Regions from separate parts of the Kineococcus sp. GCM10028916 genome, predicted to be linked through region 1. Evidence: riboswitches for the same ligand, from Rfam matches in the RefSeq annotation. Region 1 holds a riboswitch; the other holds the start of a gene.
The links. A riboswitch is a leader RNA that binds a small molecule or an ion and turns the genes downstream of it on or off. The one in region 1 is predicted to bind glycine.
Positions count from the first base shown of each region.

Region 2: it holds a riboswitch for glycine, as region 1 does, so the genes downstream of both, gcvP (aminomethyl-transferring glycine dehydrogenase) here and gcvT (glycine cleavage system aminomethyltransferase GcvT) in region 1, are expected to answer to the same signal.

Region 1 covers NZ_JBHTFM010000017.1:167,287-178,798, reverse strand. Annotated here, with positions in the region: gene purM (phosphoribosylformylglycinamidine cyclo-ligase) at 1-79, opposite strand, end outside; gene purF (amidophosphoribosyltransferase) at 76-1,620, opposite strand; gene ACFQ46_RS17245 (hypothetical protein) at 1,684-2,040, opposite strand; gene ACFQ46_RS17240 (sterol carrier family protein) at 2,037-2,429, opposite strand; gene ACFQ46_RS17235 (hypothetical protein) at 2,461-2,697, opposite strand; gene ACFQ46_RS17230 (MFS transporter) at 2,708-3,991, opposite strand; gene ACFQ46_RS17225 (LysR family transcriptional regulator) at 4,102-5,031, shown strand; gene ACFQ46_RS17220 (L-serine ammonia-lyase) at 5,012-6,400, opposite strand; gene gcvT (glycine cleavage system aminomethyltransferase GcvT) at 6,431-7,555, opposite strand; glycine riboswitch at 7,596-7,694, opposite strand; gene ACFQ46_RS17210 (tautomerase family protein) at 7,872-8,261, opposite strand; gene ACFQ46_RS17205 (LacI family DNA-binding transcriptional regulator) at 8,287-9,300, opposite strand; gene ACFQ46_RS17200 (Gfo/Idh/MocA family protein) at 9,435-10,655, shown strand; gene ACFQ46_RS17195 (sugar phosphate isomerase/epimerase family protein) at 10,669-11,512, shown strand, end outside.
Region 2 covers NZ_JBHTFM010000001.1:69,119-80,630, forward strand. Annotated here, with positions in the region: gene ACFQ46_RS00345 (MerR family transcriptional regulator) at 1-99, shown strand, start outside; gene ACFQ46_RS00350 (bifunctional nuclease family protein) at 125-604, shown strand; gene ACFQ46_RS00355 (MerR family transcriptional regulator) at 747-1,346, shown strand; gene ACFQ46_RS00360 (hypothetical protein) at 1,431-2,096, opposite strand; gene ACFQ46_RS00365 (ParA family protein) at 2,238-2,999, opposite strand; glycine riboswitch at 3,060-3,161, shown strand; gene gcvP (aminomethyl-transferring glycine dehydrogenase) at 3,245-6,118, shown strand; gene ACFQ46_RS00375 (VanZ family protein) at 6,345-6,848, shown strand; gene ACFQ46_RS00380 (NfeD family protein) at 7,048-7,521, shown strand; gene ACFQ46_RS00385 (SPFH domain-containing protein) at 7,521-8,591, shown strand; gene ACFQ46_RS00390 (cryptochrome/photolyase family protein) at 8,648-10,162, shown strand; gene ACFQ46_RS00395 (PPOX class F420-dependent oxidoreductase) at 10,159-10,566, shown strand; gene ACFQ46_RS00400 (RibD family protein) at 10,604-11,320, opposite strand; partial or broken gene ribA (GTP cyclohydrolase II) at 11,325-11,512, opposite strand, start outside.

The DNA of each region.
Region 1 (11,512 bases):
CCCCCGCGACGACGTCGACCCCCGCGTCCGCGTACGTCGTCCCCGCGGGTGTCGTCGCCGGTGTCGTCGTCGCACTCACTGCTGGGCCCCCTGGGCGGGTTCGGACCGGGAGACCGGTGTGATCGGGATGCGCGGCTTGTCCATCGCGTGCTCGCCGAGGCGGTCGAGGTCGTTCAGCGGGACGGGGTACTCGCCGGAGAAGCAGGCGGTGCAGAGCCGCTCGACGGGCTGCTCGGTCGCCTCGATCATGCCCTCGGTCGAGATGTAACCGAGCGAGTCGGCCCCGATGCTCTGGGCGATGTCCTCGACGGAGAGGCCGTTGGCGATCAGCTCGGCCCGGGTCGCGAAGTCGATGCCGTAGAAGCACGGCCACTTCACCGGCGGGGAGGAGATCCGGACGTGGATCTCCGCGGCGCCGGCCTCGCGCAGCATCCGGATCAGGGCGCGCTGGGTGTTGCCGCGGACGATCGAGTCGTCCACGACGACGAGGCGCTTGCCCGCCACGACGTGCTTGAGCGGGTTCAGCTTCAACCGGATCCCGAGCTGGCGGATCGTCTGGTTGGGCTGGATGAAGGTGCGGCCCACGTAGGAGTTCTTCACCATCCCCTGTCCGTAGGGGATGCCGGACTCCTCGGCGTAGCCGATGGCGGCGGGCGTCCCGGACTCCGGGGTGGGGATGACGAGGTCGGCCTCGACGGGGTGCTCGCGGGCGAGGACCCGGCCCATCTCGACGCGGGCCTCCTGGACGACCTTGCCGTTGATGGCGGTGTCCGGGCGGGCCAGGTAGACGTACTCGAAGACGCAGCCCTTGGGCTTGGCCTCGGCGAAGCGGGTGCTGCGCAGGCCGTCCGCGTCGATGGCGATGAGCTCGCCGGGTTCGATCTCGCGGACGAAGCTCGCGCCGACGATGTCCAGCGCGGGGATCTCCGAGGCCACGACCCAGCCGCGGTCCAGGCGCCCCAGGACCAGCGGGCGGATGCCCTGGGGGTCCCGGGCGGCGTAGAGGGTGTGCTCGTCCATGAAGACGAGGCTGAAGGCGCCCTGCACGTGCGGCAGGACCTCGGCAGCCGTCGCTTCGAGCGTGTGGTCGGGGTCCCCGGCGAAGAGGGCCGTGAGGATCGCGGTGTCCGTGGTGTTGCCGCGGGCCAGCTCGCTGGGCGAGGGCCGTCCGGGCAGCACGGGACGGGCGGAGTTCGGGTAGCGCTCGGCCTGCAGGTCGCGCAGCGCGAACAGGTTCGTGAGGTTGCCGTTGTGCGCGAGCGCCACGGTCCCGCCGGCGGTGTCGCCGAGGGTGGGCTGGGCGTTCTGCCACCCGCCGCCACCGGTCGTGGAGTAGCGGGCGTGACCGACCGCGATGTGCCCCTGGAGGGACTCCAGCGCGGACTCGTCGAAGACCTGGGACACCAGACCGGTGTCCTTGAAGACGAGGATCTGCTCGCCGTTGCTCACGGCGATGCCAGCCGCCTCCTGCCCCCGGTGCTGCAGGGCGTAGAGACCGTAGAAGGTCAGTTTGGAGACTTCCTCACCGGGAGCCCAGACCCCGAAGACGCCGCAAGCGTCCTGAGGTCCTTTCTCGCCGGGAAGCAGGTCGTGGTTCAGACGTCCGTCACCGCGGGCCACGCTCGAAGTGTGTCACACCCCTGCGTCGGGGACCGACGTCGACGACTGCGCCGGGGACCGACGTCAACGACGGCGGCCGCGCCGCACGCGGGGGGCGGGCCGGGTCCCGGTGCGGCGGTCCACGAGCACGGCCACCAGACCCCCCAGCAGGACCCCGAACAGGGCCAGCGCGCAGAACAGGTACCCGAAGAGGGCGCGTTGGGAGTAGCCGTCGCGTGCCGGGGTCACGGCCGCGACGATCGCGGCGACGACGAAGGCGAGCACCAGTCCGGTGACGACGAAGGCGCGGAACCGGGGCGCCCGACGACGGGTGACCTGCACGAACGCGGTGCCCTCGCGCTCCGGCGACACCTCGGGGGACACCTGAGGGGTCTCCCCCGGCGCGTCGCCGGGGGACGGGGTCTGGGCCTGCTCGCTCACGGGAGAACGGTACGCGGTGGGACGAGCGGCAGCAGTTCGCCGAGGTCGGCGCGGTTGCCGCTGGCCTGGACGCGCCCCGCGGTCCGGGCCGCGTCGAACTCCGTCCGGCCCGTCGCGAGCTCGATCCAGGTCGTGGCGTCCATCTCCACGACGGCCGGCGGGGTCCCCCGGGTGTGTCGCGGGCCCTCGATGACCTGCACCGCCGCGAACGGCGGCACGCGCACCTCGACGCTCCCCCCGGGGTAGCGGGCGGCGAGCTCCTCCAGCGAGTACCGCACGGCGGTGGCCAGCACCGGCCGGGCGGGCTCCTCGCCCCGTTCCCAGAGGTCCTCCACGGCGCGGACGGCGGCGAGGCCTTCGGCGGGGTCGGTGCGGCGACGGGTGGGCATCGCGTCATCGTCCCAGGTCGAGCGTTCCAGGTCAGGCGCGGACCACCGGGCCGGGGACCGGCTGCGGGACGTGGCCCGGCAGACCCGGCAGACCGGGTGCTGCGGGCACTCCGCCGTCGGCGGCGCGGACGAGGAGGACGACGACCACCGCCACGACGACGGCGACGACCAGGGCCAGCCCGAGCAGCGCGACGGCCAGGCCGGGGTGCGGGTGGGGAGGGTGCTCGACCTCGAGACGGTCCGGGGCAGCGGTTCTCGTGGTGCGCACGTGGACCTCCTCACCGAGGGCCGGCGGCGACCTCCTGCCGGTCGTCGCCGCCACCAGTAGACACCTGGGCGGGGCCGCTGTCAGCAAGCTCCGAGCCGGGTTCGGAGTCGGGCGCGGGGTTGCGGCGCAGGGCCACCGCGACGGTGCCCAGGAGGGCGAGCACGACGACGGCGAGGACGGGGACCGAGACGTCGTAGGCGACCCCGGCGGAACTGCTGAACCCGACGGCGAGCGCCGGGACGGCCATCCCGAGGTAGCCGGCCAGGAAGATGCCGGCGGCCGCCTCACCGCTGGCCCCCGCGGGGGCCAGCGAGGTCGCCGTCGTGAGCGAGCCCTTGAGCAGGACGCCGACGCCCGCCCCCGCCACGACCGCGCCGCCGAGGAACACCGCGACGAGCCCGAGCACCACCCCGGCCCCGAGACCGACGACGCCGAGGGCGGTGAGGGCCAGCCCGATCCGCACCTGGTGGGTGGCGCGCAGGCGGACGAGGAGGACCTGGCTGAGCGCCGCCGCCGCGAGGACGGCGAAGGTGCTCGCCCCGCCGGTCACCGGGCCGGGGTGCCCGAGGGAGGCCAGGACGGCGGGGGCGAGGGAGGTGAAGAGTCCCAGGACGGCGAAGAGCGCGAAGGCGGCGAGGGCGGCGGCGAGGTAGCGGCCCCGGGCGGCGGCCGGGACGGCGATCCGCTGGACGCGGTAGGGCCGGTGCTCGCGATCGACGGTCTCGGGGACGAGCAGCGCGACGGCCGCTGCGGCGAGCAGCAGCAGGACGAGGAAGACCTCGTGCGGGACCCGCAGCGGGTCCCCGAGGTGGCCGACGAGCAACCCGGCGACGAGAGCCCCGAGGCCGAGGCCGCCGAGGTTGGCGGCGGTGGCGACGACGGCGCCGAGCCCCGGCCTGCGGGAGGCGGTCCGGCCGTGGAGCTCGGCGAGGTACGCGGTGGCGGTGGGGGTCAGCGCACCGACGGCGAGCCCGGTCACGATGCGGGCGACGATGAGGACGGCGAGGTTCGGGGTGAGCGCGAGGGCGAGCGCGGCGACGGCCTCGAGCACGAGGGCGGGGGCGAGGACGCGACGCCGGCCCAGGTGGTCGGAGAGGTGCCCGACGGTGAAGAGGGCGATGGCGACGCCGGCCGCGTAGACCGCGAAGGCGACGGTCACCACGACCGTGGGCAGCCCGTCGCGTTGGCGGTAGAGGGCCCACAGCGGGGTCGGCACGGTGGCGAAGGCCAGCGCGGTCGCGAAGGCGGAGGCGACGATCCAGAAGCCGAGACGGTGCCGGCGGTTCGATCCCATGGACCGTGCAAGCACCGGCCCGCATCAAGCCTTCCGTTCCAACGCTGGGCGGTGGGACCATCCATCGGGATCGGTGATGGAAGAGCGGTATGGAGCGGGATGGGAGTGCGGTGGAGCTGCGTCAGCTGGAGGTGTTCCTCGCCGTCGTCGAGGCGGGGACGATCAGCGCGGCCGCCCGGCGGCTGGGGGCGGCGCAGTCCGCGGTGAGCACCGTCGTGCGGGCGCTGGAGGAGGACCTGGGCGTCGCCCTGTTCGTCCGCACCTCACGCCGCGCCGTCGTCACCGACGCGGGCCGGGCCCTGCTGCCGGAGGCCCGACGGGTGCTCGCCGGGGTCTCCGAGGCGCGCTCGGCGGTGCTCGACGCCGACGGTGGACCCTCCGGGCCGCTGGTCGTGGGCGTCGTCACGACGATGCACCCGGTGGACCTGCCCCCGCTGCTGCAGCGGTTCACGACGGCGAACCCCCGGGTGTCGGTGTCGATGCGGGTCTTCGCCGACGGTTCGCGGGGTCTGCTGCGCGCTCTCGTCGACGGCGAGCTGGACGTCGCGTTCCTGTCCTGGCCGTTCCGGCCGCCGGCGAGCGTCGTGCTGCGCCACCTCGACCGGAGCGCCTTCCGGTTGCTGCTGCCCCCCGGGCACCCGCTGGCCTCCTCGGCCCCGGTGGAACTGGCGGACCTCGCGGGGGACCGCTGGATCGACGGCCCGCCGGGTTTCGCGAACCGCCTGCAGGTCGACACGCTGTTCGCGCGGGTCGGCGCGACGCGACGGGTGGTCCTGGAGGTGCCGGACGTCTCGACGTTCCCCCGCTACGTCGCCGCCGGTCTCGGCCCGGCGTTCGTACCGGGTTCGGTCCCCGTCGGGGCCGGCTGCCACGAGCAGCCCCTCGCGGGTGAGCCGCTGAGCTGGACGTTGTCGCTGGCGACCTCGCGTCCCTCCCCCGAACGTCCCGCGCGCAAGGCCGTCACCGCCTTCGCCGAGGCCGTCGACCGCCACGTCCGCCGCTCCGCGCCGGACCCGGGGGTCAGCACTCGGGGACGTTGACCCCGACGGTGGGGCGGCCGATGACGGTGAGGGCGAGACCGCCGAGGGAGGTCTCCTTGTACTCCGAGCGCATGTGCGCGCCGGTCTGGCGCATCGTCGCGATCGCGGTGTCCAGGCTCACGACGTGGCTGCCGTCACCGCGCATCGCGGTGCGGGCCGCGTGGATCGCGGTGGTCGCGCCGACGGCGTTGCGTTCGATGCAGGGGATCTGGACGAGCCCGCCGACGGGGTCGCAGGTGAGGCCCAGGTGGTGCTCGACGGCGATCTCGGCGGCGTTCTCCACCTGTTCGGGAGTTCCCCCGAGGACCTCGGCGAGACCGGCCGCGGCCATCGCGCTGGCCGAACCCACCTCGCCCTGGCAGCCGACCTCGGCGCCGGAGATGGAACCCGTCTCCTTGAGGATGATCCCGATCCCCCCGGCCGCCAGCAGGAACCGGACCGTCCCGGCGTCGTCGGCGCCGCGGACGAAGCGCCGGTAGAAGTGCAGCACGGCAGGCACGATGCCCGCGGCGCCGTTCGTCGGGGCCGTGACGACCCGGCCGCCGGCGGCGTTCTCCTCGTTCACCGCGAGCGCGAAGAGGCTGACCCAGTCCATCGCGTGCAGGACGTCGGCGGCGGTGTTCCCCTCCTCGGAGAGGAGTTCGCGGTGCAGGCGCGGGGCGCGGCGGCGGACGCCGAGCCCGCCGGGGAGGGTTCCGTCGGTGACGAGGCCGTGGTCGACGCAGGCCGCCATGGCGGCGAAGATGTCCAGCAGCCCGGAGTCCACGTCGTTCCCGGAGCGGAGGCTCTCCTCGTTGCGGCGCACCAGGTCCGCGACCCCGAGGCCGGTCGAGCGGCAGTGGTCGAGGAGTTCCTGGGCGCTGCGGAAACCGTGCGGCAACCCCGCCCCGGTCCCCACGACGGGTTCGCTCGCGTCCAGCGGGTGGTCGCGGACGAAACCCCCGCCGACGGAGTACGACGTGCGTTCGGCGACGACGTCACCGGCGGCGTCGCGGGCCGTGAACACCATGCCGTTGGGGTGGGCGGGCAGCGAGGTCCGGCCGATCAGGCGGACGTCGCCGTCGAGGTCGAAACCCACCGGGTGCCGGCCGAGGACCCGCAGTCGACCGCTGCGCCGGATCTCGTCGAGGAGCCCTCCCACGGCGTCGGGATCGATGAGTTCGGGCCGTTCACCGAGCAGTCCCAGGACGACGGCCCGGTCGGTGCCGTGTCCGCGGCCGGTGGCCCCCAGCGATCCGTAGAGGTCGACGGTGACGGAGACGACCCGTTCCAGCGCGGCGGTTCCCTCGAGGTGCTCGGCGAAGGCGAGGGCGGCGCGCATCGGGCCGACGGTGTGCGAGCTCGACGGGCCGATGCCGATGGAGAACATGTCGAAGACGGACAGCGGAGCGCTCACGCGTCAGCGCTCCCGACGGTAGAAGGGCAGTGCGACGACCTCGACGGGCAGTTCGGAACCGCGGACGTCGACGGCCAGCGCGGTGCCGGGGGCGGAGAGCGCGGCGTCGACGTAGGCCATCGCGACGGGGTAGCCGAGCGTGGGCGACAACGCGCCGCTGGTGACCTCCCCGACCGGGTTCCCGTCGGAGACGACGGCGTACCCGGCACGGGGAGCCCGGCGCCCCGATCCCTTCAGGCCGACCAGCACCCGGGCGGGTGCGACCTCGGCGAGTCGTCGCAGCGCCTCGAGCCCGACCGGTCCCGGGTCCTTGTCCAGCTTCACGACACGGCCGAGGCCGGCGGCGAACGGGCTGGTCTCGCGGGTCAGTTCGTGGCCGTAGAGCGGCATCCCCGCCTCCAGGCGCAGGGTGTCCCGGCAGGCCAGCCCGGCGGGGACCCCACCGTGCTCCCGGGCCGCGGACAGCAGCGCGTCCCAGACGGTGACCGCGTGCTCGACCGGGGCGAACACCTCGAAACCGTCCTCCCCGGTGTACCCGGTGCGCGCGAGCAGCACGGGGACGTCGCGCAGGGTGGCGGACGCGCTGCGGTAGTAGCCGAGCGCGTCGAGGTCGACGTCCACGAGGGGTCCGAGGATCGCCACCGACGCCGGCCCCTGCACCGCGACGAGGGCCCAGCGGGCGGTCTCGTCGGCGACGTGGACGTCGAAGGGGCGACACCGGTCGGCGATGGCCACGACGACGGGTTCGACGTTCGCGGCGTTGGCGACGACGAGGAACTCCTGCTCGCCGAGGCGGTAGGTCACGAGGTCGTCGACGATCCCGCCCTCGTGGTCGACGAGCATCCCGTAGGCCGCCCGGCCGATCGGCATGGTCGAGGCCCGCCCGACGAGGGCCGCGTCCAGCGCCGCTCCCGCCTCGGGGCCGGTGACCCGGATCTCCCCCATGTGCGAGAGGTCGAAGACCCCGGCGCGCTCGCGGACGGCCTTGTGCTCGGCGAGGTCGGAGGCGTAGCGCAGCGGCATCTGCCAGCCGGCGAAGTCGGTGAAGGAGGCGCCGAGCGCCGCGTGGACGTCGGCGAGGGGCGTGCTCGTCGGGCTGACCGTCGCGCTGCTGACCTGGGTGTTCACGGGGCTCCTCTCGTCGCGACCGCGCGGTGCGGTCGCGTGCTGGACCCCCTCTGTCGCGGAACCTGAGAGCTTCACCCTGCGGGGCAGGGCTTTCCCCGTCGGTGAGGACCCAGGGGTCCTGCTCTCCAGAGCGGCCTGCCCGTGGCGGTACGTGGACCTGAGAGGTTCCGGGGTGGTTGCTCCTTCGGTGCCCACCGGTGGGACCGGTGGGGCTCTCCCGCCCGGGGGAAGCGGCCGTGTGTTCAGTTGTGCTGCCTGTCAGCGTGGCACACGACCGCCCCCGGGGACCAGCGCCGCCGCGTCCCGCCGCGCCGGCTCAGAGCTCCCCGGTGAGGAACTGGGCGCGGCCGTGGCCGAAGGACCAGTCGGCGTCGGAGTTCTCCACGACCGAGACGACGACGTCGGAGGGTGCGGTCCCGCAGCGGGTGCGCAGCTGCTCGACGAGCAGGCGGTAGAACGCCTCCTTCTGCGCGCGCGGGCGGGGGCGGCTGGTCACCTGCAGCACGATGACGTCGCGGGTGCGCTCGATGCCGAGGCCGGTGTCGTGGACGACGAGTTCGCCCTCGGGGTGCTGGTGGACGACCTGGTACCGGTCGCCGTCGGGGACGCCGAACGCCTCGACCACGGCGGTGTGGGCGGCGTCGAGCAGGGTGGCGACCTCGTCGGGGCGACGGCCGGCGACGAGGTCGAAGCGGAGCAGGGGCACGAGAACCTCCGGGTAATTTGTCCTGTCATTTTGACATGACTGGACCGGTCGTGTCCCGCACCACCAGCCGCGGGACGAGGACGACGTCGGCGGGGCCCGGATCGTCCTCGCCGTCCAGGCGCCGCACGGCCGCCCGCACCGCGCACGCCGCCTGCCCGGCCGCGTCCTGACTCACCGACGTCAGCCGCACGTGCCCCAACCGGGCCAGGAGGCTGTCGTCGTAGCCGGTCACCGACACCCGCCCGGGGACCGCGATCCCCTCCCGCAGGAGGACGTCGAGGACGCCGAGCGCGATCCGGTCGCTGGCGGCCACCACCGCCGTCCCCGTCCACCCCCCACCCAGGACCCGCCGGGTGGCGGCCGCCCCGCCCTCCTCGTCGAAGGCCCCCTCCACGACCCGCCCGCGCACCCCGGCGGCCGCGACGGCGGCCTCGAACCCGGCGCGGCGGTCGGCGGCGATGTCCCCCGCGCCGCCCGAGACGTGCAGCAGGTCCCGGTGACCCAGGTCGACCAGGTGCTCGACCAGCAGCCGCGTCCCGACCTCGTCGGAGGCGCGCACGACGTCGGGCCCCGGCGACCCGGGGTCCGCGAGGCGCGGCCGCCGTCCCAGGACCACGACGGGGACGCGTCGCCGCAGCTCCGCCAGCTCCGCACCGGGCAGTTCCGGCCCGAGCAGCAGCAGCGCCTCGCAGCGGGAGTCCAGCAGGGTCTCGACCGCCGCCCGCTCCCCCCGCGTGCGGGTCACCGCGGCGAGCACGACGTCGTAGCCGGCCTCCTCCGCGGCGTCCTGCAGCTCCTCGACGAGCTCGGCGTGGAAGGCGTTGCGGACGGCCACGGTGATCCCGAGCAGGCGGGTGCGCCGCAGCGCGAGGCTGCTCGCCGCGCGATCGGCGCGGTACCCGAGGTCGGCGGCCGCCCGCAGCACGCGGGCAGCCGTCTCGGCGCTGGGCCCCGGCGCCCCCCGCAGGGCGAGGGACACCATGCCCTTCGACACCCCGGCCCGGGCCGCGACGTCCTTGATCGTGGGTCGAGCGGACACCGGACTCCCTCCCTGGCCCGCTTGACAACGGCGGACGGTCGAACCGATTCTAGCGGCAGTCGTTCAAACCGGTTTGAAACCACGTCGCACCAGTGCCGATGCCGACCCGCGACCCCTCCCGAGAGGCCCGACCGATGCCCCCCACCTCCCCCATCCCCCCGATCGGCGTCGCCGTGATCGGCGCCGGCATGGCCGGCCGCGCCCACCTCGCCGGCTACCGCGCCGCCACCACCCTCGCCGGCGGCCGCTACGGCGAGGGCCTGCCGCCGGTCCGCCTGGTCGCCGTCGCCGACGCGCACGAACCCTTCGCGATCGCTGCGGCGCAGCGCTACGGCTACGAGCGCGCCGAGACGTCCTGGCAGGCCGTCGCGCAGGCCGACGACATCGACGCGGTCAGCGTCGTCGTCGCCAACCACCTGCACCGCGAGATCGTCGAGGGGCTGCTCGCCGCGGGCAAGCACGTCCTCTGCGAGAAGCCGCTGGCCCCCTCCGTCGCCGACGCGGAGGCGATGGTGGCCGCCGCCGCGCAGCACCCCGACCTCGTCGCCGCGGTGGGTTTCACGTTCCGCCGCTCCCCCGCGGTCAACGCCCTGCGCGAGCAGGTGCTCAACGGTCACCTCGGGGCCGTCCGCCACTTCAACGGCCACTACTGGTGCGACTACGCGGCCAACCCGAACGCCCCCATCAGCTGGCGCTACCGGGGCGGTCTGGGGTCGGGGGCGCTCGCGGACATCGGCAGCCACCTGGTCGACCTCGGCGAGTACTTCTGCGGGCCGCTGGAGTCCGTGCGGGGCACGGTGTTCTCGCAGGTCACGACGCGCCGGCCGAAACCGGTCGGTGCCGTCGTCGGGCACGCCCTGACCGAGGTGAGCGCCGAGTTCGAGGACGTCGAGAACGAGGACCTGGCGACGTTCACGGCGACGTTCGCGAACGGAGCGACCGGGACGTTCTCGGTCTCGCGCATCGCGCACGGCCTGCCCAACGGACTGGGTTTCGAGATCTTCACCGAGCACGGCGCGGGGGCCTTCGACCTCAACCGCACCGGTGAGTTCACCATCGCCGACTCGACCGCGCCCGGCGTGGTCAACGGCTACCGGCAGGTCCTCGTCGGCCCCGAGCACCCCTACGTCGCGGGTGGGCTCCCGATGGACTTCGGCGGCGTCGGGCACGGGCAGAGCGACTTCTTCAGCTTCCAGTGCCGGGCGTTCCTCAACGAGGTCGCCGGTGGGGTCGGAACCCCGATCGGCGACCTGCCCGTGGTGCCGCCGATGGCCCACGGCCTGCACAACCTGCGCGCGCTCGAGGCGGTCACCCGGGCCGCCGACGGCACGGGCGAACCCGTCCCCGTCGATTGAGGGAGAACCGACCGTGAAACTCGGCGTCTACAACGCGATCCTGCACGACCGCTCCCTGCCCGAGGCGCTGGAGGTCGTCGCCGGCCTCGGGCTGGAGGGCATCGAACTCAACTCCGGCGGGTTCCTCCCCCCGGTCCACATCCCCACCTTCGACGACATCCTGGTCAGCGACACCGCGCGTGACGAGTTCCTCGGGACCTTCGAGGGCACCGGGGTCTCGATCGCCGGCCTGAACTGCAACGGCAACCCGTTGCACCCGAACCGGGTCATCGGCGACCAGCACGCCGAGGACGTCCGCCGTTCGATCCGGCTGGCGAACCGCCTGGGCCAGCACCGCGTCGTCACCATGTCGGGGCTCCCCGGCGCCGAGCCCGGGGCGACCCGCCCCACCTGGGTGGTGAACGCCTGGAACTCCCGCGACCTCGACGTCATCGACCACCAGTGGAGCGTCGCCGTCCCGTTCTGGAAGGAGATCGACGCCCTCGGTCGCGACCTCGACGTCAAGGTCGCCCTCGAACTGCACCCGCAGAACGTCGTCTTCAACCCGGCGAACCTGCGCGAACTGCTGGAACGCACGGGGGCCACCCACGTCGGCGTCGAACTCGACGCCTCGCACCTGTTCTGGCAGCAGATGGACCCCGTCGCCGTCGTCCGCGACTTCGGTCCGCTGGTGTTCCACGCCGCGGCCAAGGACGTGCGGATCAACCCGGCCGCCGCGGTCTACGGCGTGCTGGACAACCGGTTCCGTCGCCTCGACCCCTCCGAGGACCGCACGAACCTCGGGGGCGACGAGTGGGTCAACGAGTGGCCGAAGGAATCCGCGTGGGACTTCGTCGCCCTCGGCAGGGGCCACGACA
Region 2 (11,512 bases), on a different contig from region 1:
GTCGACCGCGCCGACCAGGTCGTGCGGGAGATCGCAGCGGCCTGCCTGCGGCTGCACACCGCGCTCGTGGCCGGCGCGCTCGGCCGCGGCGCGCGCTGAGCCGACGCCGGGGTACGGTGATCGGGTGCGCGCGCTCGATGTCATCGGCGTCAGAGTCGAGATGCCTTCCAACAACCCGATCGTGCTGCTGCGCGAACGGGACGGCGACCGGTACCTGCCCATCTGGATCGGGGCCCCCGAGGCGAGTGCCATCGCCTTCGCCCAGCAGGGTGTGGTCCCGCCCCGTCCGCTGACCCACGACCTGCTCAAGGACGTCATCGAGGCCGTCGGCCGACGTCTGGAAGAGGTCCGGATCGTGGCGGTCAAGGACAACGTCTACTTCGCGGAACTCGTCTTCGACGGTGGCCTCACGGTCAGCTCGCGGACGTCCGACGCGATCGCCCTCGCCCTGCGCGTGGGCTGCCCCATCGTGAGCGCCGACCAGGTGCTCGACTCCGGGGGCGTCCCGGTGCCGGACGAGGACGAGGACGAGGTGGAGAAGTTCCGCGAGTTCCTCGACCACATCTCGCCCGAGGACTTCGAAGCCGATTCGGGCGAGGCCTGAACCGGTTCTCCCGGGTCACGGAAAGGTCACGGTCTGCGGCGCGCCGCGCGCCTCGTTGACGCTCCGGGGGTGCTCTTCTACGGTCAGTATGCAGAACGCTTCCGGTCGGTCCTCGACGGGTGGCGATGACGAGGAGGCCGGCGTGAGCAGTGGCGATGCAGTCGCAGGGTCGTCGCGGAAGTCGACCCCGCCAGTTCGTGCGCAGGGTCTGCTGTTCGCCGAGGACCTCCCCGACCTGGACGAAGAGGTCGGCTACCGCGGTCAGACGGCCTGCAAGGCGGCCGGCATCACCTACCGCCAGCTCGACTACTGGGCCCGCACCGGCCTGGTCGAACCGGGTGTGCGCGGTGCCTCCGGCTCCGGCTCGCAGCGGCTCTACGGGTTCCGCGACATCCTGGTCCTGAAGGTCGTGAAGCGACTCCTGGACACCGGGGTCTCGCTGCACCAGATCCGCTCGGCGGTCACCCACCTGCGCGAGCGCGGTGTCGACGACCTCGCCCAGATCACCCTCATGTCCGACGGCGCCAGCGTCTACGAGTGCACCTCGGCCGATGAAGTGATAGATCTCGTCCAAGGCGGTCAAGGCGTCTTCGGCATCGCCGTGGGCCGCGTCTGGCGCGAGGTCGAGGGGGAGCTGGCCTCGCTGCCGAGCGAACGTCCCGCCGACCGCGAGCCCGGTCAGACCGCCATGGTCTTGGCCGACGAGCTGTCCAAGCGTCGCGCCGCTCGCGAAGCCGGCTAGCCCCACCCCACGCACGACGAGAAGCCGCGATCCCGCTGGATTTCCAGCGGGATCGCGGCTTCTCGTCGTGCGTGGGGTGGGGGACTAGTCGAGGAGCTCGGCGCGGGGGAGGGCCTGCAGGGCGAAGGGGTCGGTCACCCAGTCGTGGGCGTCGGGCAGCCAGTGCACCGCGGCCAGCAAAGAGTCGGCCCAGGTGCTCAGCAGCTCGTCGAGACCGACGCGCCAGGAGTGCTGGTAGCCCTCGCCGTCCTCGGCCAGCACGATCTGCTCGACGACGGAGCGGCTGGAGCCCAGGCGCACGGCGATGAGTTCCTCGTCGCGGGCGAAGAGGGGCAGCAGGGCCGGCGGGGCGGTGAGGCCGGGACCCTGGCCGCTCGCGCGACGCACCGCCTCCTCCAGGGTCAACGGGACCCAGCCACCGGGCCCCACCGTCGGAGCACTCGTGCGGAAGGTGGTGCGGACGGGATCGACACCGTCGACCGCGCGCCACCAGGCCCGGGCACCGCGGGGGATCAGCAGGCCCATCTGGCGTTCCACCGCGTCGAGGTGAGCCTCGCTGACCCCGGGGCGCAGGTGGCTGGCGATGTCCGCCCCGCAACGCGTCCACTGGGCGCGCAACCGCGTGACGATGCCGGTGATCCGGTCGGCCTCCGGGTCCGGAGCGGGCACGTGCGGCGCTGCGGTCGGAACCACCGCTCCGCGGACGGCGCGCACCACGCGGAGACGGTCGAGGGGTGTGTTGGGCGTCACGGAACCTCCTAGGGCCCGCGAAGAGCGCGGGGAAGAACGGGCGGCACCTGCGGGGACGAACCCGGGTAGACCGACTTGTTGGAACCTAGGCGTTCGTCGGCGTTCCCGCACCTCGGACGGGGCACGACCCCGTCCGGTTCCCTACGTCGTGCGGAGGATCCGGTCCAGCACCGCGTCGAACTGCTCCGCGACGGTCTTCGCCGCCTTGGCCCGCAACGAGTGCAGCGGAACCCCCGCTCCCTGCGACTGCGGCACGGCCACCCGGTCCGGCAGCGGTTCCAGCACCAGGTCGCCGAACATGGCCTGCAGTTCCTCGTAGCGGAAGCGTTGTTCCCCCGAGCGCTGGGTGTAGCGGTTGACCAGGACCCCGACGACCTCCGGGGAGCTGCGCAGGGCACGGACCTCCCGGATCGTGCGGTCGACCGCCGCCACGGAGAACCGGCTGGCGTCGGAGACCACGAGCACGGCGTCCGCCGCGCGCCACGCTGAACGCGTCAGCCCGTTGAGCGAGGGCGGGGTGTCCAGCAGGGCGAGGTCGTGGTCGTCGAGCTTGCCCAGGGCCCGGCGCAGCGACTTCAGCGTCTCCTCGTCGGCCTCGGGGGTGTCCAGACCCGCGGAGGCCGCGGAACCGGTGAGGACGTCGAGCAGTCCCGGGTGGTCGTCGACCCACCCGCTGGGCGCGACGGCGTCCTCGGCGACGCGACGTCTCGGGGTGCGCAGCACGGCGGCGACGTCGTGGTCGCGGTGGGCGCTGACGTCGAGGCCGGACGTGGCGTCCGCCTGCGGGTCGAGGTCGACGACGAGGGTGCTGGTCCCGCGGTGGAGGGCGGCCGAGGCCAGCCCGAGGACGACGGACGTCTTGCCGACCCCACCCTTGGCACTGCAGACGGCGAGGGTGATCACGGCGGTCAACCTATCTTCCCGGGATCCGGGATCCCGTCCCGTAGGATGCGGGCAGGCCGTTCAGCTCGTGTGGGAGAGACCCTGGTCGGGGAAGAGTCCGACCGCGGCGCCGAAGGGGCAACATCCCCGGAACCTCTCAGGCGGAAGGACCACGCGAGATCAGGCCGCTCTGAAGCACGTCCGCGCCTGCGCGGGTGGGTGACAGACGGGGAGGTACCTGCCCTCAGCGACCTCCGGAGCGTCCCATGACCTCGCCCACGCCCGTCCGCAGCGACCTGCCGGAGTTCTCCCCGGAGCTCGCGGCCCTGCCGTTCAGCGCCCGCCACATCGGCCCCGACGCCGCCGACGTCGCCCGGATGCTCGAGGTCGTCGGCCTCTCCTCCACGGAGGAGCTCGTCGACCGCGCCGTCCCCGCCGGCATCCGCGACGGCGTGCTCGACCTGCCCGAAGCGCTCGACGAGACCGCCGTGACCGCCGCGCTGCGCGCGCTCGCCGGACGCAACCGCGTCGTGCCGTCGATGATCGGCCTCGGCTACTTCGGCACCCGCACCCCGGCCGTCGTGCGCCGCAACGTCCTCGAGGACCCCTCCTGGTACACGGCGTACACGCCCTACCAGCCCGAGATCTCGCAGGGCCGCCTCGAGGCGCTGCTGAACTTCCAGACCGCCGTCACCGACCTCACCGCGCTCGACGTGGCCAACGCCTCCCTGCTCGACGAGGCGACCGCCGCGGCCGAGGCCATGACCCTGGCCCGCCGGACCTCCAAGGCCCCCGCCGGGGCCGTGTTCGCCGTCGACGCCGACGTGCTCCCGCAGACCCTCGCCGTGCTGCGCACCCGCGCCGTGCCGCTGGGCGTCGAGCTCGTGAGCGTCGACCTCGACGCCGCCGACCCGCTGGCCGTGGTGGGCGAGCGCGGGGTGTTCGGGGTGCTCCTGCAGTACCCGGGGACCTCCGGCCGGGTCCGCGACCTCGCCGCCGTCGTCGCCGACGCCCACGCCCGCGGCGCGATCGCGATCACCGCGGCCGACCTGCTGGCGCTGACGCTGCTCGTCGCGCCGGGGGAGTTCGGCGCCGACGTCGCCGTCGGTTCCAGCCAGCGCTTCGGCGTCCCGATGGGTGCGGGTGGCCCGCACGCCGCCTACATGGCCGTCCGCAAGGGCCTCGAACGCTCCCTCCCCGGACGCCTCGTCGGCGTCTCCGTCGACGCCGACGGCAACCGCGCGTACCGCCTCGCCCTGCAGACCCGCGAACAGCACATCCGCCGGGACAAGGCGACCTCCAACATCTGCACCGCGCAGGTCCTGCTGGCCGTCATGGCCGGCTGCTACGCCGTCTGGCACGGGCCCGACGGCCTGCGCGCCATCGCCTCCCAGGTCGCCCGCCGCGCCGCGGCGCTCGCCGACGCGCTGCGCACCGGCGGCGTCGAGGTCGTCCACGAGGCGTTCTTCGACACCGTCCTGGCCCGCGTGCCCGGCCGCGCGCAGGCCGTGGTCGCGGCCGCGCTCGAGGCGGGGGTGAACCTGCGCCTCGTCGACGCCGACCACGTCGGGCTGACCGTCGACGAGACCACCTCCGAGGCGCACGTCGCCGCGGCCCTGACCGGTTTCGGCCTGACCCCGACGGAGGCGACCGCCGACCCCGCGCTGCCGTCCGCGTTGCGCCGCGGGTCGGAGTTCCTGACGCACCCGGTCTTCAGCCGGCACCGCTCCGAGACGGCGATGCTGCGCTACCTGCGCACCCTCTCCGACGCCGACTACGCCCTCGACCGCGGGGCGATCCCGCTGGGCTCCTGCACGATGAAGCTCAACGCGACCACCGAACTCGAGCCGATCTCCTGGCCCGAGTTCGCCGACCTGCACCCCTACGCCCCGGCCGACCAGCTCGCCGGCACCGCCGAACTCGCCGCCGACCTCGAAGGCTGGCTCGCCGAGGTCACCGGCTACGACGCCGTCTCGTTGCAGCCCAACGCCGGATCCCAGGGCGAGTTCGCCGGACTCCTGGCCATCCGCGCCTACCACCTCGCCCAGGGCCACGGTGAGCGCACCATCTGCCTCATCCCCTCCTCCGCCCACGGCACCAACGCCGCCAGCGCCGTGATGGCCGGGCTGAAGGTCGTCGTCGTGCGCTGCGACGACGCGGGCAACGTCGACCTCGACGACCTGCGTACCAAGGTCGCCGAGCACGCCGACGACCTCGCCGCGCTGATGGTGACCTACCCCTCGACCCACGGCGTCTACGAGGAGTCCATCCGCGAGGTCTGCGGGCTCGTCCACGACGCCGGCGGCCAGGTCTACGTCGACGGCGCGAACCTCAACGCCCTCGTCGGCCTCGCCCGGCCCGGCAAGTTCGGGGCCGACGTCTCCCACCTGAACCTGCACAAGACGTTCTGCATCCCCCACGGTGGCGGCGGCCCCGGCGTCGGACCCGTCGCGGTCCGCTCCCACCTCGCCCCGTTCCTGCCCTCCACCGCCCCCGACGGCGACGGGGTCGGGATGGTCTCCGCCGCCCCGTACGGTTCCGCCGGGATCCTGCCCATCCCGTGGGCCTACCTGCGGCTCATGGGCCCCGACGGGCTGCGCGCCGCGACCGTCCAGGCCGTGCTCTCCGCCAACTACGTCGCCACCCGGCTGCAGGAGGCCTTCCCCGTCCTCTACCGCGGCCCCGGCGGGCTCGTCGCCCACGAGTGCATCCTCGACCTGCGCCCGATGACCAAGGCCACCGGCGTGACCGTCGACGACGTCGCCAAGCGCCTCATCGACCACGGGTTCCACGCCCCGACGATGTCGTTCCCCGTCGTCGGGACCCTCATGGTGGAACCCACCGAGAGCGAGGACCTCGCCGAACTCGACCGGTTCTGCGACGCGATGCTCGCCATCGCCGCCGAGGTCCAGGAGATCGCCGACGGGCGTTGGGCCGTCGAGGAGTCCCCGCTGCGCCACGCCCCGCACACCGCGGTGTCCCTCGTCGGGGAGTGGAACCACCCCTACTCCCGCGAGGAAGCGGTGTACCCGAACGGGATGAACCCCCGCTCGAAGTACTGGCCCCCCGTCCGCCGCATCGACGGAGCCGCCGGCGACCGGAACCTCGTCTGCTCCTGCCCGCCGCTCTCGGAGTACTGAGTTCGTTCTCAGGCCCGCGTGGTCGGGGCGGGCGTCCGGGGTGGGGTAGGCGCGCCGGATTCCAGCGCTGCGCGCTGGCTCCATCCGTTCGCGCTGGTGGGTGCACCACCTCGCGCGGGTGCACCGGCGCTCACTTCGGACATCCGGCGGACGTACCCCGCCCGGACCGCCCTCCGTGCACCACGCGCGGTGTGTCTCGAGATCGGTAGGTGACGCGGTGGGGTGGTTGCCGACGTTCCTGGTCGAGCACTCCGCGCTGGTGCCGCTCGGGGTGCTGGTCGTCGTGGTGGGGTCCGCCGCGTCGGGGTGGGTGGGCCGGAGGAGCCCACGCGTGCTGGGTTGGTTGGTCGGCCTCGCGTTGCTGGGGGTCCTGACGGTCACCCTGGCGCCGGACGACCGGGGGCGGGTGCACGGGGTCACGTGCGAGGTGGGGATCGACTTCCCGTCGTGGGGGAGCAGCGAACTGCTGGCCAACGTCGCCCTGTTCGTCCCGGTGACGGTGTTAGCGGTGGTGCGGTTCCGGCGCCCGGTCTTCGTCGGCCTCGGCGGGATCGTGCTGTCCGCGGCGATCGAGGGCACCCAGGCGCTCGCCGTCGTCCTCGGCCGCTCCTGCACCACCAGCGACTGGGCCATGAACACCGCCGGCACGGTGCTGGGCGTCGGAGTCGGAGCAGCCCTCCTCGTGCTGGACCGCACCCACGCGGGTCGTGCAGGGGCCGCGCCCAGGTGACGCTGAAGGGTCGCCAGGGGGTGCTCCCGCCGGATGTCCGAAGTGAGCGCCGATGCAGTCGCCCGACCTGGTGCACCCGCTCGCGCGAACGGAGTATCCGGCGGGAGCACCGCCTGACGACCCGGACGAGAACCTGCCCCCGGGTCCCAGCTCAGCACCACGGAGGGTTGGTAGGGTCCCCGGCGAGGGGGTGATCACGATGGAGTTCCTGGACGCGTTGCTGGACCGCAGCTGGTTGCTGTGGGTCGCAGCGGCCCTGGTCCTGGGGATCCTCGAGATCACCGCCATCGACCTGGTCTTCGCGATGCTCGCGGGCGGGGCGGTGGCGGGGGCGATCGCCGACGCGGTGGGGCTGTCGTTCGTCCCGCAGGTCCTCATCGCGGCCGTCGTGGCCGGGTTGCTGCTGGCGACCATCCGGCCCGTCCTGCTGCGCCGCCTGCGGATGCCGCCCACCGGGACGACCGGCTCGGCCGCCCTCGTCGGGCGCTCGGCGATCGTCCTCGAACCGGTCACCCTCCGCGGGGGCCTGGTGAAACTCGTCGGGGAGACGTGGTCGGCGCGGTCGACCGGTCCGACGTTCGCCGCGGGTGACGACGTCGTCGTCACCGCGATCGACGGGGCCACCGCGGTCGTGGGGCCGCTCGCACCACTCAGCACCACCGAGGAGAACTGATGGACAACGTCGTCACCCTTGTCGTGCTCGCGCTCGTCGTCGTGTTCGTGGTGACGGTGATCGCCCGCACGATCCGGATCGTCCCGCAGGCCACGGCCGTCATCGTCGAACGGCTCGGCCGGTACTCGCGGACGCTGGAGGCGGGGCTGAACATCCTGGTTCCCTTCATCGACAAGGTGCGGGCCAACGTCGACCTGCGTGAGCAGGTCGTCTCGTTCCCGCCGCAGCCGGTCATCACCTCCGACAACCTCGTCGTGAGCATCGACACCGTCATCTACTACCAGCCGACCGACCCGAAGTCCGCGACGTACGAGATCGCGAACTACATCCAGGGCATCGAGCAGCTCACCGTCACCACGCTGCGCAACGTCATCGGTTCTCTCGACCTCGAGCAGACCCTGACGAGCCGCGACCAGATCAACGGTCAGCTGCGCGGGGTCCTCGACGAGGCGACGGGTCGGTGGGGGATCCGCGTGAACCGCGTGGAGCTCAAGGCGATCGACCCGCCGGCCAGCGTGCAGGACTCGATGGAGAAGCAGATGCGCGCCGAACGGGACAAGCGCGCCGCGATCCTCACGGCCGAGGGTTTCAAGCAGTCGCAGATCCTGACGGCCGAGGGCGAGAAGCAGTCCTCGATCCTGCGGGCCGAGGGTTCCGCCCAGGCTGCGATCCTCGAGTCGCAGGGGCAGGCGAAGGCGATCACCCAGGTGTTCGACGCCATCCACCGCGGCGACCCGGATCCGAAGCTGCTGGCCTACCAGTACCTGCAGATGCTGCCGAAGATCGCCGAGGGCAGCTCGAACAAGCTGTGGATCGTGCCGAGCGAGCTGAACGATGCCCTCAAGGGTTTCGGGAACATGTTCACCGCCCACGGGGGTGACTCCTCGGGTTCCGACGGGTCCACCGGGGCCCGGGCGCCCCGCCCCGCCGCCCCGGAGCCGACGACGGGTTTCGACGAGGTCGTCCTCGAGGACCCCGCGCAGGCGTTGAAGCGGGCCCGCGAGGAGGCCGCGGGGGCGGCCCGCGACGCCGAGGGCGTCACCCGGGAGACGCACCTCCCGGGGGACTGACGGGTCCGGCCCCGCTTCGGCGTGCCGAGCGGGCGCCGCTCTCCCAGAGTGGACGCGTGGACGTCGCCGCGCAGGAACTGCCCGACCGCTCGCCGGACACCCGGCGGTGGTTGTTCGCCGACCAGCTCGGCCCGCACTTCCTCGACGCCCCGGGGCAACCGGTGCTGCTCGTCGAGTCCACCGAGGTGTTCCGGCGTGCCCGCTACCACCGGCGCAAGGCCCACCTCATCCTCTCCGCGTTGCGGCACCGCGCCGCGGAACTCGGCGACCAGGCGGTGTTCATCCGGTCGGGGACCTACCGCGACGGGCTCGCGGCGTCGGGGGAGCCGGTGAGCGTCTGCGACCCCACGTCCTACCGTTCCCGCCGCTTCGTCCGGCGGGTGCCCGACCTCGAGGTGCTCGCATCCCGGGGTTTCGTGGTCTCCGAGCGGCAGTTCGCCGGGTGGGCCGACCGGCGGGGCGGGAAGCGACTCCTCATGGAGGACTTCTACCGCGACGTCCGTCGCCAGCACGGGTTGTTGATGGACGGTGCCGAACCGGTCGGCGGTTCGTGGAACTACGACCACGACAACCGCGAGGCGCCGCCGAAGCAGGCGACGCTCGACGTCCGCGAACCCTGGTGGCCCCCGGAGGACGCGATCGACGACGAGGTGCGCGCCGACCTCGACCGGATGGTGCGCGACGAGGGCGTCGAGTTCAGCGGCAACGACGGGCCGCGCCGGTTCGCGGTGACCCGCCGGGAGGCGCTGAGCGCGCTCCGCCGGTTCCTGTCCGAGCGGTTGGAGCAGTTCGGCGTCTACGAGGACGCCATGCTCACGGCCGATCCGTGGATGGCGCACTCGATGCTCTCCGTCCCGCTGAACCTCGGCCTGCTCGACCCGGTCGAGGTGGCCCGCCGGGCGGAGGAGCACGGCCGTGAGCACCGGGTCCGGCTGGCCTCGGTCGAGGGTTTCGTGCGTCAGGTCGTGGGCTGGCGCTCCTACACCTGGCACCTGTACTGGCACCTGGGGGAGGACTACAAGGGCCGCAACGCGATGGGGGCGACGTCGCCGCTCCCGGACTGGTTCGCCGACCTCGACGCCGACGCGGTGGAGGCGAACTGCCTGCACCACGTCCTGGCCGGCGTCCGCGACGAGGGCTGGACCCACCACATCCCGCGGCTCATGGTGCTGGGCAACTGGGGTCTGCAGCGCGGCTACCGGCCGGCGGAACTCGCTGACTGGTTCTGGCGGAACTTCGTCGACGGTTACGACTGGGTCATGACGACGAACGTCGTCGGGATGTCCCAGCACGCCGACCACGGTGTCCTCGCCACCAAGCCGTACGCCTCGGGCGGCGCGTACATCGACCGGATGAGCGACTTCTGCGGTGGTTGTCGCTACGATCCCAAGGTCCGGGTGGGCGAGGACGCCTGCCCGTTCACCGCGGGGTACTGGAACTTCCTGGCCGGCCACCGGGAGGAACTGGGAGGCAACCGGCGCATGTCCCGGGCACTGGGGGGCCTGGACCGGTTGCGGGACCTCGACGGTGTGCTCCACCAGGAGGCCGAGAGAGGTAGTGGTCCACCGTGACCGACGTCCAGCGAGCGACGGAACTGCTGGGGAAGTCCTCCTACGTGCTCCTCACCACGTCCCGGCGTGACGGGCGCCTCGTGCCGACGCCGGTGTGGGCGGCGCCGTACGGCGACGGTCGCCTCGTCCTGGTCACCCAGGACACCACGGGGAAGGTCAAGCGCCTGCGCCGGGAACCTCAGGTGCTCCTCGCTCCCTGCAGCAACCGCGGGAAACCCTACGGCCGTCCGGTGCGCGGCACGGCGGACGTGCTCGGGCCGGAGGAACTGCCCGAGGTGGAGAGGGTCCTCGCGGCCAAGTACGGCCTGCAGTTCCAGCTGTTCGCCCGGGTCGAAGGGTTCGTGCAGCGCCGCGGACGCCTGCAGGGCGATCGGGTCGGGGTCGTCCTCACCGTCACCGACTGACCTTCGGCGCCGCGCTCGGTCCTTCCCCGACCACCGATCAGGCGCGGAGGTCGAGCTCGAAGCAGACGTCGTCACCGAGGAGGTGACGACGGGCGGGTGGACGCAGGCAGTCGGTGAGGGGTTCGACGTCGGGCAACGAGATCCCCCGCCGACCGCCGCGGCCGACGACGAGCGGGGCGACCGTGAGGTAGAGCCGGTCGACCAACCCGGCCGCGACCCAGTCGCTGACCGTGGCTCCGCCGCCCTCGACGAGGATCCGGCGCAACCCCCGCTCCCGCAGGGTCTTGAGGACGGTCCGGGGCGAACGGGCCTGCTCGCCGACCAGGTGGACCGTGACGGGGTCCCGCAGGACCCCGCGGTCGAGCAGGGTTCCGCGCGGGTCGAGGACGACCCGCACCGGGTTCGGCCCCTCGACGGCCCGCACGGTCAGCTGCGGGTCGTCGGTGCGGACGGTGCCGGGCCCGACGACGACGGCGTCGACCAGTGCGCGCAGCCGGTGCAGGTGCTCGCGGTCGGCCTCGCCCGTGACGAAGTGCGAGTCGCCCGAGGCCGTCGCGATGCAGCCGTCGAGGCTCTGCCCGAGCTGGGCGACGACCCCGGTGCGCCCCGCGAGCAGCAGCGGCGCGTAGCGGTCGACGAGGTCGCCGCCGGAGCGTTCCTGCAGCCCCGCCCCGACGAGGACCTGGTCGTCCTCGCGCGCCAGGCGCAGCAGGGTGTCCCAGTCGCCGAGGCGGACCGGGGCGTCGATGCTCACCGGGTCAGCTCACACCGGGGAGGCGGTGGCCCATCCGGTCGCGCTTGGTCCGCAGGTACCGGACGTTGTCGAGGGTCTGGGCGACGGGCAGGTCCCGTCGGCGCAGGACCGGCACGCCGTGGGTCTCCAGCGCCGCGACCTTCACCGGGTTGTGGGTCATCAGCTCCACGTCGCGGACGCCGAGGTCGCGCA